Regions from separate parts of the Mesorhizobium sp. NBSH29 genome, predicted to be linked through region 1. Evidence: predicted binding sites of a transcription regulator. Region 1 holds the regulator's gene; each other region holds the start of a gene.
What was found. The regulator PhoB, encoded in region 1, activates phosphate uptake and scavenging genes when phosphate is short. The targets are predictions, from matches to a motif close to TGTCATNNANCTGTCAT.
Positions count from the first base shown of each region.

Region 1 (4,237 bases):
AGATGCGCGGCCAAAAGGTCGACGTGTTTTACGGCGACAAGCAGGCCCTGTTCGGTGTGGACCTTGACGTGCGGCAAAACCAGGTCACAGCGCTAATCGGACCATCCGGCTGCGGCAAGTCCACCTTTCTGCGCTGCCTTAACCGGATGAACGACACCATTGATTCAGCGCGGGTCGCCGGCAAGATCACTCTCGACGATGAAGACATCTACGATTCCAAGATCGACGTGGTGGAGTTGCGTGCCCGTGTCGGCATGGTGTTCCAGAAGCCGAACCCGTTTCCAAAATCGATCTATGAAAACGTGGCCTATGGTCCGCGCATTCATGGTCTTGCCAAGACCAAGGCCGAGATGGACATCATCGTGGAGTCCAGCCTGCAGAAGGCAGCGATCTGGAATGAGGTAAAAGACCGCCTGCAGGAGCCGGGCACCGGCCTGTCCGGAGGCCAGCAGCAGCGCCTGTGCATTGCGCGCGCGATTGCAGTGAGCCCTGAAGTTATCCTGATGGACGAACCATGTTCGGCGCTTGATCCGATCGCCACAGCCAAGGTCGAGGAGTTGATCGATGAGTTGCGCGAGAATTATACGATCGTGATCGTCACCCACTCGATGCAGCAGGCGGCACGTGTGTCGCAGCGCACGGCAATGTTCCACATCGGCTATCTGGTCGAGGAGGGCGCGACGGAAAAAATGTTTACCAGCCCCGATGACAAGCGCACCCAGGACTACATCACCGGCCGGTTCGGCTAAGTCGACCAGCCCGCCAACCGATGACGAGGAGAACATGATGCGCGAACACACAGTGGCGTCGTTTGACGAAGAACTCGAAAACATCGACCGACTGATCCGCGATATGGGCGACCATGCGGGAAAGATGGTTCAATCGGCGACGCTGTCGTTACTGAGCACTGACAATGGTATGGCACAGCGGGTGATCTCCGACGATGCAATCATGGACGCCATGCAGCGTGAACTTGATGACAGCGCCATCACGCTGATCGCCAAGCGCCAGCCGATGGCGCAGGATCTGCGGGCGGTTCTCGGAGCAATCCGCATGGCCTCGGACCTCGAGCGGATCGGTGATCTCGCCAAGAATGTCGCCAAACGGGTCGGTGCGGTGGGCAAGGGCGTACCGCGCTCGCTGACGCATTCGATAGATTCGATGGCAAAAATGGTATTGCAGCAGGTGTTAAGTGTGGTCGACCGCTATGTCGCACGTGACGCTGAAGGCCTGAAGCCGATCCGGGCCGAGGACGAGAAGATTGACATCCAGTACACCTCGGTGTTCCGCGAACTGCTTACTTATATGATGGAAGACCCTCGCAATATCACCGCGTGCACGCATCTCCTTTTTTGCGCCAAGAACCTCGAGCGTATCGGCGATCATGTTACCAACATTGCCGAGAACGCGTATTATGTGATGACGGGCACCCAGTTGCCGCCGCATCGTCCGAAGCTGGACGAGACGTCGATGACGGTGGTTGCTGAATAACGTTCACAGGAACAGCCCGCATATGATTGCGCCGAAGATCATGGTCGTGGAGGACGAGGAGCCCCTCGGTGTGCTCCTGCGCTACAACCTCGAAGCCGAAGGATATCAGGTCGAGGTCGTCACCCGCGGTGACGAGGCGGAAATCCGGTTGCAGGAGAATGTTCCTGATCTGCTGGTGCTCGACTGGATGGTGCCCGCCGTATCGGGCATTGAGCTGTGCCGGCGCTTGAGGATGCGGCCTGAGACCGAGCGGCTGCCGATCATCATGCTCACCGCGCGCGGTGAAGAGAGCGACAGGGTGCGCGGGCTTTCAACCGGCGCTGACGACTACCTTGTCAAACCCTTCTCGACGCCGGAGTTTATCGCCCGCGTGCGTGCGTTGCTGCGTCGAGCCAAGCCGGAGGTGCTTTCCAGCGTGCTCAAGGTCGGCGACATCGTGCTCGACCGTGAATCGCACCGGGTATACCGCAAGAAGAGCGAGATTCGGCTTGGGCCGACCGAGTTCCGACTGCTCGAATTCATGATGCAGCATCCTGGCCGCGTTTTCTCGCGCAGCCAGTTGCTCGACAATGTCTGGGGTGAGACGATTTATATCGACGAGCGCACAGTCGACGTCCATGTCGGCCGGCTGCGTAAGGCGGTCAACAATGGCCGTATGCCGGATGTTATCCGCACCATCCGTGGCGCCGGCTACGCTATCCGCGAGGCATAATTTTCTGGAGAGGTTCTGAGCCCCAGACCTCTCCAGCTTTTTGCGTGTCCAACGCTTTTGGCCAGCGCACCTCTGTCACTCTCGCGAACCCTCGGCTGACTTCTGGTCAAGGCCCGGCGCGAAAATGTTCTGGTCGACGAATGTCAGAGCCCGCATCGCGCAACCTTCCCGAATAAGCGGCATCTCGTCGGGCTCGGTGTCGAACGAGATGGCTTTTGAGTGCTGGCCGCCGGCGGTGCGCGCGAGTGCTTCTCGGAGTGCGGGTTCAACAAGATCGAAAGCCAGCGCACCATGGCCAACAATAGCCACAGGCGCCGGATCGATCAGAGCAAACAGGCTGCCAAGCCCAAACCCAAGTGCTTCCCCGGCGCGGCGAAAGGCTTCGCGTTCGGCTCCGCCGCCGGCCCGGGCACGAGCGGCCAGCGCAATCATGTCGCTGTCTTTGATGTCGACCGGCAGTTCGTCTTCGCTTTGTTCGCAGGCTTTTCGCCAGATCGCATAATTGCCGGCATAGGCCTCGACGCAGCCGCGTCTGCCGCAGCGGCACAGAGCGCCATCCGGGCGGTGGACGAGATGGCCGAATTCGCCGCCGGAACTTTGCGTGCCGGTGAACAACTCGCCTTTCAACACCATACCCATGCCGATGCCATGCGACAGCAGGATCGCGATAAAGTCGTCGCGGTAGCGCTCGGGCTTGTGCCAGCGCAGGGCGACCGCGATCATGTTGCAGTCGTTCTCAACAGTTGCTGGGATGCCAAAGGCATCTTCAAGAATATCTGCGAAGGCGATACCGCTATGCGGGGTGATCGGCGACCATAGCATGGCGCGCGCGGCCGCATCGGTGGTACCTTGCACCGCAAGGGCAATGCGCGCAGCAGGCTTCACGCCGAATGGTCGTCCCGCAATCAGCCGCTGCACCATCGCCACCATATCGGCCACAAGGTCGGAACGCGACAGGGTCAGCGTCGGCAACCGTCGGGTCTCCTGCGCGATCACCTCGCCCGAATAATCAATTAGCGAGGCCGATAGCGCGTTCAGCGACAGCACTAAGGCAATCACCGAGGCGGCGTCGGGAGATAGCCCCAGCGCCACCTGCGGGCGGCCACGCCGTATCGTGCGCGGGTCGCTGGCCTTGGTCTCTATCAGTATCCCTTCGTCGATGAGATCAGCCGAAATTGCAGAAATTGTTGAATGGCTAAGGCCGGTTGCTGCGGCGATCTCGGTGCGCGACGGGGTGCGTTGCCGGCGAACGGACGCCATCACCATTGCCCGGTTGCGGCGCCGCAGATCGTCGTGACGGATTGCGACCGTCATGTTCCGGTATCCCTCCCATGTGTGTTGTCTCGGCTCTTCCACGCATTGTGGCATGGCGTCAACATTTTGCGTCCTGGAAATATCATTGACTCACATGCGGGGTTGAGTCATTTATTTTTTCGGAGCTCGAAAAAAAGTGCTCCGAACATCGTTGCAGCGCCTTACCGGCGCAGGGAGGAATTTCATGAACAAGTTCGCAGCCGCCATTCTGGCGGGCGTTGCCATGTCGCTTACGCTGCCCATCGCCGCGTCGGCAAAAGACAAGATTATCGGCGTATCCTGGTCTAACTTCCAGGAAGAGCGCTGGAAGACTGACGAAGCCGCAATCAAGGCGGCGCTTGAAGCAACCGGCGACAAATATATTTCCGCCGATGCACAATCTAGCCCCGGCAAGCAGCTGACGGATGTCGAGAGCCTGATTGCGCAGGGCGCAAACGCGCTGATCATTCTGTCGCAGGATGCATCGGCTATCGGCCCGGCTATTGAAAAGGCGCTTGCGGAAGGCATTCCCGTCGTCGGCTATGATCGCCTGATCGAAAACAAGGACGTCTTCTACCTGACCTTCGACAACAAGGAAGTGGGCCGGATGCAGGCGCGCGAAGTGCTTAAGGTCAAGCCGGAAGGCAACTACGTCTTCATCAAGGGCTCGGGCACCGATCCGAACGCTGACTTTCTTTTCGCCGGCTCGATGGAAGTCCTGAAAGACGCCATGGACGGCGG
Region 1 is NZ_CP045492.1:505,691-509,927, reverse strand. It holds gene pstB (phosphate ABC transporter ATP-binding protein PstB) at 1-749, shown strand, start outside; gene phoU (phosphate signaling complex protein PhoU) at 787-1,491, shown strand; gene phoB (phosphate regulon transcriptional regulator PhoB) at 1,514-2,203, shown strand; gene GA830_RS02480 (ROK family protein) at 2,279-3,517, opposite strand; gene xylF (D-xylose ABC transporter substrate-binding protein) at 3,702-4,237, shown strand, end outside.

Region 2 (4,237 bases), 120 kb from region 1:
TAGGCTCGGCTCGTCCTGATAAAAGGACCAGCCGTTTCACGCCATTGGACAAAGCGAGCGAGATGAATTCGCCAATGGTTTCGGGGGCGCCTGGAGCAGTCAAATCTGGATAGTAGGCGATATAGGCAGCAGAAACGCCCTGTAGCGCCGGCTGCCAGGTTTGTTTGTCTTCCCAATCGAAAGATGGCGTGGCCTGGCGGGAGCCGGATCGCACCGGAACACCCTTATCTTGAAGCCGCTGAACGATGCGCCGTCCGGTCTTCCCGGTGGCCGCGGTAACGAGAACTGTACCTGTTGTCATAGCGAGATCCCAAATGTGAGTAATGCTCATATTTGTGTTATGTGATAAATCCTCATATTGTTGCTGTCAAGCGGGGAACAGACGGAGCTGGAAGTGGTTGATGTGCCGGGATCACCAGTGTGCGACATGGGAAGGCTGACTGCGCTTCGCAGGGAGCCAAGCCAGAAGCGCAGCCGTGAGCGCGTGGAGCGGATGGTGGCCGCGGCCTCGGAGCTGATTGCCGAGCAAGGCAGCGATGCCATGCGGATGGGTGAGGTTGCCGAGCGCGCAGAGGTCTCGATTGGCTCGCTCTATCAGTATTTCCCAGACAAGGGCTCGATCATCCGCACCCTGGCCGACCGTTACAATATGGCGGGACGGGAGTGCATTGAGCTTGAGCTGGCGCCGGTTCACGACGAGGCAGGCTTCCGAAACGCTTTCGGGAGTCTGATTGACACCTATTACCAGCTTTTTCTGGATGAGCCTGTGATGCGTGACATCTGGTCAGCGACGCAGGCTGACAAGCAGCTGCACGACATTGACCTTGTCTATGGGCGGGCGAATGGCGAGATTCTCGCCAGGACGCTGAAGCGGGTGAGGCCGACCGCCGATCCTCAGCGGATCGAGCGGGCGGCATTCCTGGCAATGTCGCTCGGCGAATCGACGATGCGCCTTGCGATCTCGGTAGGGCGCGAAGAAGGTGCAAGCCTCGTTGCGATCTACAAGGATATGGTGTTGAGCGAACTGCTATCGGCTGCGTGAACGGGTGGAAACAGAGCGGAGAAGACCGCTCTATTCGTCGTCGGGCTCAGGGTCTTTCGACTTCAGCGAAGAGAGCTTGGCGAATACGGCGGATGCGTCGAGTTCGGCGTCATCATCGCGAGGCTTGGGCGCTGCCGGTGTCAGGCGCTCGGTCAGCGAGGCGGGAAGCAGCGTGTCACCCGCAGGCGCCGCGTTATCGCGACCGCGCGAGGCGCGCTGTACCTCGATGTCGAGATCGATCTGGGTGCACAAGCCAAGCATGACCGGGTCCATCGGAACCAGATTTGCAGCATTCCAGTGCTTGCGGTCGCGGATCTGCTCGATGGTGGCCTTGGTAGTGCCGACCAGGCGGGAAACCTGTGCATCCTTCAGCTCAGGATGGTTGCGGACCAGCCACAGGATGGCATTTGGGCGGTCCTGACGCTTGGAAAGCGGCGTATAGCGCGGACCCTTGCGCTTTTGATCGGGCACCCGCACCTTGGGCTCCGAAAGTTTCAGCCGGTGGGTGGCGTCTTTTTCACCCCGGGCAATCTCATCGCGGGTCAGCTGGCCGGTCATGACCGGGTCCATACCCTTGATGCCCTGCGCGGATTCACCGTCGGCAATGGCGCTCACTTCGAGCGGGTGCAGCGTACAGAACTGGGCGATTTGCTCGAACGTTAAACCGGTGTTGTCGACCAGCCATACGGCGGTCGCCTTGGGCATGAGCAGCGCATTGGCCATCAGAATATCCTTCTCGTTCGCCCGCGTTCCCGCGCGGGCGGTGGTTTAGAAGCCACCAAAAATGGGAAATCGAGGCGTATATAGCGTTGTTCGGCCATAGGGGCAAGAATGTTTGCCTGTGGACGAGGCATGATCGTCGCGAAACTGTCATGTCAGTGTCATCGGCGTGAAACACGCAAGCCCCATGGCATGGCCCTCGTATCGCCAAAGGGGTTTTCTGACATGTTGAAACTACACACCGCTGCCTTGTCTGCAGCACTGGCAGCTTCCGTGGCTGTTCCGGCCGTGGCCGACCCGATGTTCAACCGCATCGCCAGCTTTCCCGTAGCCCACAACCTGCCAGAGGATGCCAACAAGGCGCAGCTTACCTCCTCCGAGATTATTGACGCCAGCGAAGATGGTATGACGCTGGTCTATTCCGACAGCCCGCTTGGAGCGATCGGCTTCATCGACCTGACTGACCCCAAGGCGCCGAAGCCGGGCGGCAGCGTGAAAATCGAGGGGGAGCCTACCTCCGTCACTATTCTCGGCGGTAAGGTTTTTGCAGGGGTGAACACGTCTGAAAGCTACACTGCGCCATCGGGCAAGCTGGTCGTGATCGACCTGGCATCCAGAAAGATTGAGCTCAGCTGTGACCTGGGTGGCCAGCCGGATTCCATTGCACATAGCAAGGACGGCACGTATCTCGCGATTGCCATCGAGAATGAGCGCGATGAGGATTTGAACGACGGTGCGTTGCCGCAATTGCCTACGGGTAATCTGAAGATCATTCCGGTGACTGAAGGGTCCGTCGATTGCGCATCCATCAAGACGGTTGAGCTGACCGGTCTGCCTGAGGTTTCGCCGGACGATGTGGAGCCGGAGTTCGTGGCGTTTAACGACGCCAACGAGATCGCGGTGACCATGCAGGAAAACAACCATATCGCCATCGTTGATGCCGCGACTGGAAAAGTGCTCAGCCATTTTTCGGCGGGTGCGGTCTCGCTGGACAATGTCGACACCAAAAAAGACGGTGCGTTGAAATTTTCCAGTAAAATGGAGAATGTGAAGCGGGAGCCGGATGCGGTAAAGTGGCTCGATAATGATCGTATCGTGATCGCCAATGAGGGCGACTACGAAGGCGGATCACGCGGTTTCTCGATCTTTTCGAAAACCGGTGAGCTGCTGTTTGATGCCGGCACAACACTCGAATATCACGCGGCCAATGCCGGCCACTATCCCGAACACCGTAATAAGAAGGGCGTCGAGCCGGAAGGCCTCGAAGTGGCCAGGATCGGCGACGACACGCTGATCTTCGTGGCGCTGGAGCGGGCGTCGCTGATTGCGGTCTACAAGGACACCGGTGCAGAACCGGAATTTGTGCAGATCCTGCCATCAGGTGTCGGCCCCGAAGGTCTGGTGGCCATCCCCTCGCGCAATCTTCTCGTCACAGCCAACGAGACGGATCTGGTAGAAGACGGGCTCGGCCGTTCGCATGTGATGGTGTATGAGCGAAGCGAAGGTGCCGCGACCTATCCGATGATTAGTGCCGCGCTGACCGACGAGAAAACACCGCTTGGCTGGGGTGCGCTTTCGGGTCTTGCTGCCCATCCAGACGAGGCCGGCAAGCTTTATGCGGTTTCGGATTCGGTCTATCGCAACGCGCCGGCGATCTTCACCATCGATGCAACGCAGACACCGGCCATGATTACCGGCAAGATGGTTGTAACGCGCGATGGAGCGGCGGCCCAGAAGATTGACCTCGAAGGCGTGGCGACGGACGGCAAGGGCGGCTTCTGGCTGGCTTCTGAAGGCAATAGCGACAAGCTGACGCCACACGCAATTTTGCACGTCAACGAGAAAGCCGAGATCAAGGAAGAAATCGCGTTTCCGACCGAACTTCTGGCACATGAAATCCGCTTTGGCCTCGAGGGTATCACCACAGTTGGTGAAGGCGATGAGATGATGCTGGTGATGGCCATTCAGCGCGAATGGCGCGACGATCCGAAGGGCCAGGTCAAGCTTCTCGCCTACACGCCTAAGTCCAAGGAATGGTCGGCCGTGCGCTATCCACTGGAGAGCCCCGAGGCGGGCTGGGTGGGCCTGTCTGAAATCACGGCCCATAACGGCAAGCTCTACATCATCGAGCGCGACAACCAGATTGGTGAGAATGCCCGGATCAAGCGTCTCTATACCGTTGCTCTGGATGGCTTCAAACCGGCCAAGCTGGGCGGCGAACTGCCAGTCGTCGAAAAGACACTGGTGCGGGACCTGCTGCCGGACCTGAAGAACACCAACGGCTATGTGGTCGACAAGGTGGAAGGCTTTGCTATCGACAAGAATGGCGATGCGTTCGTAGTCACCGACAATGATGGTGTCGACGATTCGTCGGGGGAGACCCTATTTCTGAAGCTCGGCAACATCGAAGCCGTGAACTAATCCAGCCGGACCTCCCAAGCTCGGCCAGAGCAGACCTGCGTGAGAAGCGCTGGT
Region 2 is NZ_CP045492.1:628,980-633,216, reverse strand. It holds gene GA830_RS03115 (NAD(P)H-binding protein) at 1-301, opposite strand, end outside; gene GA830_RS03110 (TetR family transcriptional regulator) at 428-1,042, shown strand; gene GA830_RS03105 (DUF1013 domain-containing protein) at 1,073-1,765, opposite strand; gene GA830_RS03100 (esterase-like activity of phytase family protein) at 1,988-4,183, shown strand.
Region 2: a site for PhoB is predicted at 1,911-1,927, ahead of GA830_RS03100 (esterase-like activity of phytase family protein). Genes of this name have one in related genera too.

Region 3 (4,237 bases), 1.8 Mb from region 1:
CGGAAACACCGAGTGTAGTCCGACCGATCCCAATTCTACTGTTTAACAATCCGATCCATACAGATATCGCGATCCCGATTGACGCGTCTGTTCTCACACGCTTCGGATTTTTGGAAGCAGCCGGTCTGCCCGCCAGCCACCCGAATGCGCGCTGGCTGATATTTGGCTGGGGCAGTCGTGCATTCTATATTTCAACGCCAACATGGTCTGAGCTGAAGCTCAGGCCATTGGCGGCAGCGCTCACTGTCGACCGGTCGGTGATGCACGTCCTCGTTCGAGGCGCGCTCGATGAAACGGATCCGTCGGTTAGACGCCTCCAGCTTTCCGAAACCCAATATCAAGCCATTTTGGATTTTATCGACACCAGTTTCACCAAAGACTCTGAAAACCGGCCTATTCCTATTCCGGGCGCCGGATACGGACTCGACGACGGGTTTTTTGAAGCTAACGGAAAATTCAATGTCCTAGTCGGCTGCAATACTTGGACTGCTGCGGCATTGCGTGCTGCCGGGCTAACAACCGGTTGGTGGAATCCGCTTCCCTTGACCCTGGGATGGTCGCTAGTGCTGCATAATCAAGCCGCTGGAACCCAACCGTAGAGCCAATCCAGATTGCCAGCGAGACGTTCCGGTGACTGGATTTTAAGAAATATATCCCGGACAACCCCAACGGGACCCGAAGCATGCCACGCGGTGCGATTCAAAGCACCGCGCCGCGCAACCCGCATGATACGATGCCGGCGATCTAGCTCCCATCGCTGTAGCGCCTCTGCCATGGACCCACCAGGTGTGCTGGCTGCGTAGGAAAGTGTTACCGCGTCCTCTATCGCCATTGCGGCTCCTTGCGCCGCATAAGGCGTCATGGCGTGGGCGGCATCGCCAATCAGCGCTATCCGCCCGTCCCTTGTCCAGGTAGCACGGGGATTGACCGAATGAACCGGCCATACGGTCCACCTTGGCGCCTCTCGAACCAGCTGAATCAGTTTGGGATCGGCTTTCTCCAATGCTTTGAGAAGGTTCGCAATATCGCTTTCACCACCCCACTCTCTGGCTTGCGAATTGCCCGACGACAAAGCCACCAGATTGAATGCAGCGCCGCCTCGAACGGGGTACACGATGAGATGCGCGTGGGGGTGCAAAAACGCCGTCACATTGTTGTCTGCATTCAAAGTCGCCAGCGTTCGTCCACCGGGGCTCTCTGCCGGCACAAGCGTGCGCCATGCCAGCTTGCCACCGAAACGGGCCTCGGCATTGGGCGCAACCTGTGAACGCAGCGTCGACCAGACGCCATCTGCGCCTATGACAAGGTGACAATTCTGATCATGCGGCTTGGCGGCTCCGCGCGAAGATACACTGACGCCGGTAGTGGAAGGTTTTGCGCAGACAACCTCCACGCCAGTTGTGATTGAGATAGCGTCGACCGCGTGCGCAGCCTTCACAAGAATATTTTGCAAGTCCGCCCGGTGGGCCACGAGGTAGGGGGCACCCCATCGCTGCTGCGCAAACTCCCCGAGCGGCACATGCGCGAGTTTTGCAAGCGTTGTTGCCGTGCGCAGGATCACGGCTTCGGGTGCCACAGCGACCGTTCTCAACTGGGGCAGCAACCCGAGTTGATCAAGCAGATGTGTCGCATTGGGTGAAAGCTGCAACCCTGCGCCAACCTCGGCAAAAGCCTCCGCGCGTTCTAAAACTTCGACACTGAATCCTCTAGCAGCAAACGCCAGCGCTGCCGCTAGCCCGGCAATGCCGGCTCCAGAGATGATGATTTTTCCAGTTTCGCCCACGGTCTGTCAGGGCGCCGCAGGATTAGGCCGCACGTTCAGTGTAGATGGCACCAGCAGGGACCGTTTCGGCTGCCATCAGCGTATGGTCGTATCGGAATAGCGTCGAGCAGTAGGGGCAGACTTTTTCACTATCGCTACCCATATCCAAAAAGACATGTGGATGGTCAAACGGAGCATTGGCGCCTACGCACTTGAATTCCTTGACGCCAATAGTGATCGCAGCATGGCCTGCATCGTTTTGGAAATGTGGAATACTGCCGCCCGCCATCATCTTCTCCCGTCGTTGGACAACCCGCCGGATCGAAACCTGCGCAGGTCTGTGTATCATAAAGGGCCTCTTTGCAAGCAGTGTGATATCAAACTGTCGTAAAAGCCTGTCAGGAGATAATCTGGCGGAAAACCTTGCTACAATGTCATATCGCCGTCACGAAAGAGCCAGAGATGAATCAGTTGAAGCCGGTGAAGACAGACTTTGTAAGTAGGACCGCAACCGTGGCGGCGGCCGGAAACCCGGACCGTTTCGTCAATCGCGAGTTCTCCTGGCTGCAATTTAACAGGCGTGTCCTCGAAGAGTCACAAAACCCCCGCCACCCCTTGTTGGAGCGCGTGCGCTTCCTGTCGATCTCTGCTGCCAACCTCGACGAATTCTTCATGGTTCGGGTTGCCGGCTTGGCCGGACAGGTCCGCGAAGGCATTGCCATCAAAAGCCCCGACGGTCGCACGCCTGAGCAGCAGCTTGAGCAGTTGCTCGTCGAGGTTGAGCGTCTGCAGGAAGACCAGCAGCAGAGCCTGTCCTCGTTGGAAGCGCTATTGAAAAAAGAAGGCATCGAATCGGTGCGCGCCGAAGCGCTGACTGCTGAAGAAAAGATCTGGTTGGGCGAGCATTTCCAGGAAGCAATGTTTCCTGTGCTGACGCCGCTTTCAATTGATCCGGCCCACCCCTTTCCCTTCATCCCAAATCTGGGCTTCTCGATCGCGCTGCAGCTGCGTCATTTGAAACACGGTGGCGAGATGACTGCGCTCTTGCGCCTGCCGATGGCACTGCGCCGCTTCGTCCGGTTGCCGGATCAAAAGGAATCCATCCGCTTCATCACGCTCGAAGACACGGTAGGCCTCTTCATTGGCAAGTTGTTTCCCGGCTACGATGTCAAGGGCTCGGGAACCTTCCGGATCATCCGCGACAGCGATATCGAAGTCGAGGAAGAAGCCGAAGATTTGGTCCGGCTGTTTGAAACGGCATTGAAAAGGCGGCGTCGCGGTTCAGTCATTCGTATCGAGTTCGACAGCGAGATGCCGGCCGAACTGCGCGATTTTGTCTCCGGTGAACTTGGCGTATCCGCCTCGCGCATCAGCGTGCTTCGTGGTCCATTGGCCGTCAATCAGATCTCTGAAATTGTAGCCATTGCCCGCGACGATCTGAAGTTTCCTCCCTATAATCCGCGATTTCCCGAACGTATCCGGGATCACGGTGGCGACTGTTTTGCGGCGGTGCGAGAAAAGGACATCATTGTCCACCACCCCTATGAATCTTTTGACGCAGTGGTTCAGTTTTTGCGCCAGGCGGCGGCCGACCCCGAAGTAGTCGCCATCAAGCAGACGCTCTATCGCACATCCAATGACAGCCCGATCGTGCGTGCGCTGATTGATGCTGCCGAGTCGGGCAAGTCTGTAACCGCGTTGGTGGAGCTCAAAGCCCGCTTCGACGAAGAAGCAAACATCCGTTGGGCGCGCGATCTGGAACGCGCTGGTGTGCAGGTGGTATTTGGCTTCATCGAGTTGAAAACCCACGCCAAGATGTCGATGGTCGTGCGACGCGAGGATGGCAAACTACGCAACTACGTGCACCTTGGCACCGGCAACTATCACCCGATCACCGCGCGCATCTATACCGACCTGTCCTACTTTACCACCGATCCAGGTATCGCGCGCGACGTGGCCCAGGTGTTCAACTTTATTACCGGCTACGCTGAGCCGGCCCTCGAAATGAAGCTTGCCATCTCGCCTTTTTCGCTTCGCAACCGCATCATCCAGCACATTGAGGAAGAGGTTGTACACTTCAAGGCTGGTCGCCCGGCGCGCATCTGGATGAAGATGAATTCATTGGTAGACCCCACCATCATTGATGCGCTGTATGATGCCAGCCGGGCCGGTGTAGAGATCGATCTGGTAATTCGCGGCATCTGCTGTCTGCGTCCGCAAGTGCCGGGCCTTTCGGAGAACATCCGTGTCAAATCGATTATCGGCCGCTTCCTTGAACACAGCCGCATCTTCTGCTTCGGGAACGGCCACGGCCTGCCCTCCGATGAAGCACTAATCTATATTGCCTCCGCCGACATGATGCCGCGCAACCTTGATCGGCGGGTCGAAACGCTGGTCCCAATCACCAACCCAACGGTTCATGAACAGGTGTTGGGCCAGATCATGCTCGGAAACATTATGGACAACCAGCAAAGT
Region 3 is NZ_CP045492.1:2,375,176-2,379,412, forward strand. It holds gene GA830_RS11825 (TIGR02117 family protein) at 1-599, shown strand, start outside; gene GA830_RS11830 (FAD-dependent monooxygenase) at 575-1,783, opposite strand; gene GA830_RS11835 (zinc-finger domain-containing protein) at 1,806-2,051, opposite strand; gene GA830_RS11840 (RNA degradosome polyphosphate kinase) at 2,225-4,237, shown strand, end outside.
Region 3: a site for PhoB is predicted at 2,195-2,211, ahead of GA830_RS11840 (RNA degradosome polyphosphate kinase). Genes of this name have one in related genera too.

Region 4 (4,237 bases), 500 kb from region 1:
GACACGGCGTCCTTCGCGCCAGACGGTGCGGACCACCGGAATGTGTTCATCAAGTCGTACCCGCACCATATCAGCGCGGCGGCCAATCTCGATCTGTCCGCGATCATGCAGACCCACCGCCTCGGCCGGATTTTTCGAGACCATCGCGACTGCCTGCGGCAGTGAAACAGCATCCACCACTTCACTGAGGAAGAATGCCGACTGGATAAGGCTGAAGGGAATGTAATCCGACGAAAGAATATCCAGCATGCCGCCTTCGGCCAGCGTGCGCGCCGACACATTGCCCGAATGCGAACCGCCGCGCACCACATTGGGCGCGCCCATCAGGACGCCAAGGCCTGCATCCTTGGACGCCTTGGCCGCGGCAGCTGTCGTTGGGAATTCGGCCACGCGGATGCCCTGTGCAATCGCCTCATCGACATGTTCGACCGTTGCATCATCATGGCTGGCCAGAATGATGCCGCGTGCATTGCAGGCTTGTGCGATGGCCGCACGGTTGACCGGCGAGTTGGCTTCTGATTCTGCGATGCGGCGTTCGCAGAAGGCTGCAAACACATCGTCCGACATCTTCTGCTTGCCCTTATAATAAACGGCATAGGCCTCCAGCGAAGTGAATTGCCGCTGGCCGGGCGCATGGTCCATCAGCGAGGCAAGGCGCACGCGCTCATCGCCATCAAAGAGCGCAAAACCTTCCAGACAATCAGGTGCTGAAACTTCGCAGCGCAGATGAATGAAATGGTCTGCGCGCAGGCGGTCCTTGCGCACACTGTCTTCAATGGCGTCGGCCAGATGGCGCATCTCTTCGGCGCGCATGTCTGCATCGCCGTCCAGGCCGACCCGCAGCGCGTCAAACACCGTGGTGATCCCAGCGGTGGCGACTTGCGCATCATGGGCAAGCACAGCTGCAATTGGGTTCCAGCGCACGCGCGGGCGCGGCGCGTAATGGCCTTCCAGATGGTCTGTGTGCAGCTCTACCAGACCGGGGATGAGAAAATCCCCATCCATGTCTTCGCCCTGCGCGGAGATCGCGGAAATGTCGCAGATCTTTCCGTCGCGGATCTGCACAGTTCCATGAATTACTTCATCTGCCAGCACGATGCGGGCATTGGTCAAAACGGTCTCGATAGGCATTTCGTCAAGCAGTCTTTCTGGCGCGGTCTCGGCCAAGCGGATGATAGGACATAACTTCAAAGGGTGCGCCCGGCTCTGCTTCAACGAAAAGCGCCAGACCATCTACCGGCACAGGCTCATCAAGCACGGGACCGAAGAAATCTTCGATCGCCTGCGCGATACGCGGCGCGTCGGCCTCGCCCGCACGGCCTGAAAGGGTCATGTGAAAGCGGAACGCCTCGAACACATAGGGATAGCCCCATTGATGGAGATTACGAAACTCCTGCGGCTTGAGCGAATCCGGGCTGCGACGCGCCATCTCGGTATCTGACAAAGGCGCCCGAAAACGCTCGAAAGCGACGACAACATCATCGGCAAAACGGTTGAGCTGAGGCAGCGGGCTTTCCGGTACCAGTGCAAAGAAGCCATCCAGCTGGCGAATGACCAGACGCGGGATGGAAAAAGCCGGCATGTTTGCAGAAAAAACGTCCAGCGACTTGGTCAGGCTGGCTTGCGTTTCCCCGGCAGCCAGAGAAAACGGCGCCTTGAGCGTTGCGTGAAAACCATAGCGGCGGGCAGCGGCAGTGTGAAACGCGATCTCAGCCGGTGAGAGCCGCCCAATCGCGGGCGCAGGCGCCGTCACGCCGGTAAAAGCGTCTCTGCCAAGCCAGTTTGCGGCCACGCGTGTCAGCGGGTCATCGCGGTCTGGGGTGAAATAAATTGCGTAACGCATGAATCAGATCCTTCGCCGACGTCTTAGCTAGGCGATTTGCATGACAGATTGACGAAGCAGGCCCACGATTCTTACCGAACCGAACATGCTTCCATCAGCCTATCAGTGCATCGCGCCCCCGATAAGACGTTTGCGGAGTTTGGATGAAATCGTATCAAAAACAAAGACGACGATGAGAATGAGGATGACCATATAGAACACATTGGCCCAGTTGGAATTGGTGCGCATGGCCTCCCACAGTTTGAGACCGATGCCACCGGCACCCACAGCCCCGATAATGGTGGCAGAGCGGGTGTTGGATTCCCAGAAATAGAGCGACTGGGACAAAAGCACCGGCAGCACCTGCGGCACCACGCCATAACGCTGCACCAAAACAGGTGCCGCACCAACAGAGCGGATGCCTTCGCGTTGCTTGTCGTCGATGTTTTCCAGCGCTTCTGAGTAGAGTTTGCCGAAAGTGCCTGTGTCGGTGAAGAAGATTGCCGAGATGCCGGCCAGCGGCCCCGGACCAAAGGCGCGGGTGAAGAACAGCGCCCAGATCAGCATATCGACAGAGCGCAGAAAGTCGAAGAAGCGCTTCAAAACCTGATTGACCGGGCGGTTGCGGGTGATGTTGCGCGCGGCCAGAAACGCCAGAGGAAATGCGACAATGGAGGCAAACAGCGTGCCGACAAAGGCCATGACGATGGTTTGCAACAGTTTGACCCACACATCGCCATGCTGCCAATTCGCATTGTTCCAGATATTATCCCAGGCCAGAGCTGCATTGGACATTTGCGGCTTGATGCGCACATCGCTCATCATCAGCGAAAATACTTCGCCGGCTGACTTTCCCCAGAAGGGTGAATTGCCATCGAACACAAAGTTTTCCCAGCCAATGAAGCGCTGGCGGATTTTGACTTCATCAGCCTCAATATCTGCCTGACCGGAAAAGCCGAACGCCACATTTATCTTGCCGCCCGGTTCGCGCTGGGTTGCCCAGACAGGCAATGGCCCCCGCGCGGTGACGCTTTGATCATACACAATGTCTGCGATAAGCGTTTCGGTGCCGTGACGAACGGTAACAATCTGAGGCGTCACAGAAATCTGGCTCTCCGCGATGCTGAATTCGGCGCTTTCGCCGGTGCCGGGCTTATCTGCCGGGCCTTGGGCTATTGAAACCCATTCTGGCTGGCGCTCAGAATTATGGGTGGCGAAACGTGCATAACCGACCTGTACCTTGCCATCGCGGAATTTGGCCGTTGGCCGCACTTCATAGGAAATCCAGTCTGCCAGATAGGTGCTGGCAATATTCCAATTGCCAGCAGCCAGAACGGCACCGACGGAAAAGAACCACCATGCAAAAACCAGATAGGCGATGATGCCAGAAGTGACCAACCAGCCGATGAAAAGCTTTTTGGTGGAACCGGCAAACACGGCCGGATGGCGGTTTGAGATGGCGTCAATTTCTGCTGCGGACATGGCGGCCATGATTAATCTCCCCGCCCGAATGCAAAGGCCTGTTCGCCAACCAGTTTCTTGCGCAGCCAGGCCGAAAACTGATCGACGGCAATGATCGTGAGCAGCAAGAGAAATATGATGGCGAGTGTCTTGGCTTCATGGTTGCGGCTGATCGACAGGCGCAGGGTCTCGCCAATGCCGCCGCCGCCAACAGCACCGATGATGGTGGAGGCGCGAACATTGATTTCCAGCCGCAGCAACCCGTAGCTGATGAAGTTGGGCATGACTTGCGGCACAATGCCGAACCACACACGTTCTGGCCAATTGGCGCCTGATGCGCGCAAGCCCTCATCGGCGCGCATGTCAGCATTTTCCACCACTTCAAAGAACATCTTGCCCAGCGCGCCGACGGTATGGATGGAGACCGCGATCATGGCCGGAATGGCGCCGAGCGACAGGACTGCCAGAAAGAAGCCGGCGATCACGATCTCTGGAAAGGCACGCAGCACTTCCAGAAAGCGGCGCACGAAGAAGCGCAGCCAGCGCTGGGTGACCATATTGGATGCGGCAAGGAAACAGAGCAGGAAACCGATCACAAAACCCAAAATGGTAGAGACCAGCGCAATATTGATGGTTTCCAGCATTTTGTAGACATATTCGGGCATGTAGAACGCCCCAAAGAGATAGACCCGGCCTTCGGGGTAATCGAATTTCAGGCTGCCATCGGCATAGGGCGATGGCAGGTCAAACAAAGCGCGCCAGACTTCCCATCCGTCGCGGGGAACCAATTGGTCGAGAAAATCAAAAAGATGCGGCAGGCGATCAAAAAACTTGCCGGCATTGCTGTCATTGGCGAACCACAACGAACCCGCCAGCGCGACCAGCAGAAACGCCACGCTGCCTAATGTGTAGAGCCGGCGCGTATTGGCAAGTTCACGCCAATGGCGTTCAACA
Region 4 is NZ_CP045492.1:1,004,121-1,008,357, forward strand. It holds gene GA830_RS04900 (alpha-D-ribose 1-methylphosphonate 5-triphosphate diphosphatase) at 1-1,131, opposite strand, end outside; gene GA830_RS04905 (DUF1045 domain-containing protein) at 1,136-1,843, opposite strand; gene phnE (phosphonate ABC transporter, permease protein PhnE) at 1,946-3,313, opposite strand; gene phnE (phosphonate ABC transporter, permease protein PhnE) at 3,316-4,237, opposite strand, start outside.
Region 4: a site for PhoB is predicted at 1,884-1,900, ahead of GA830_RS04905 (DUF1045 domain-containing protein). Genes of this name have one in related genera too.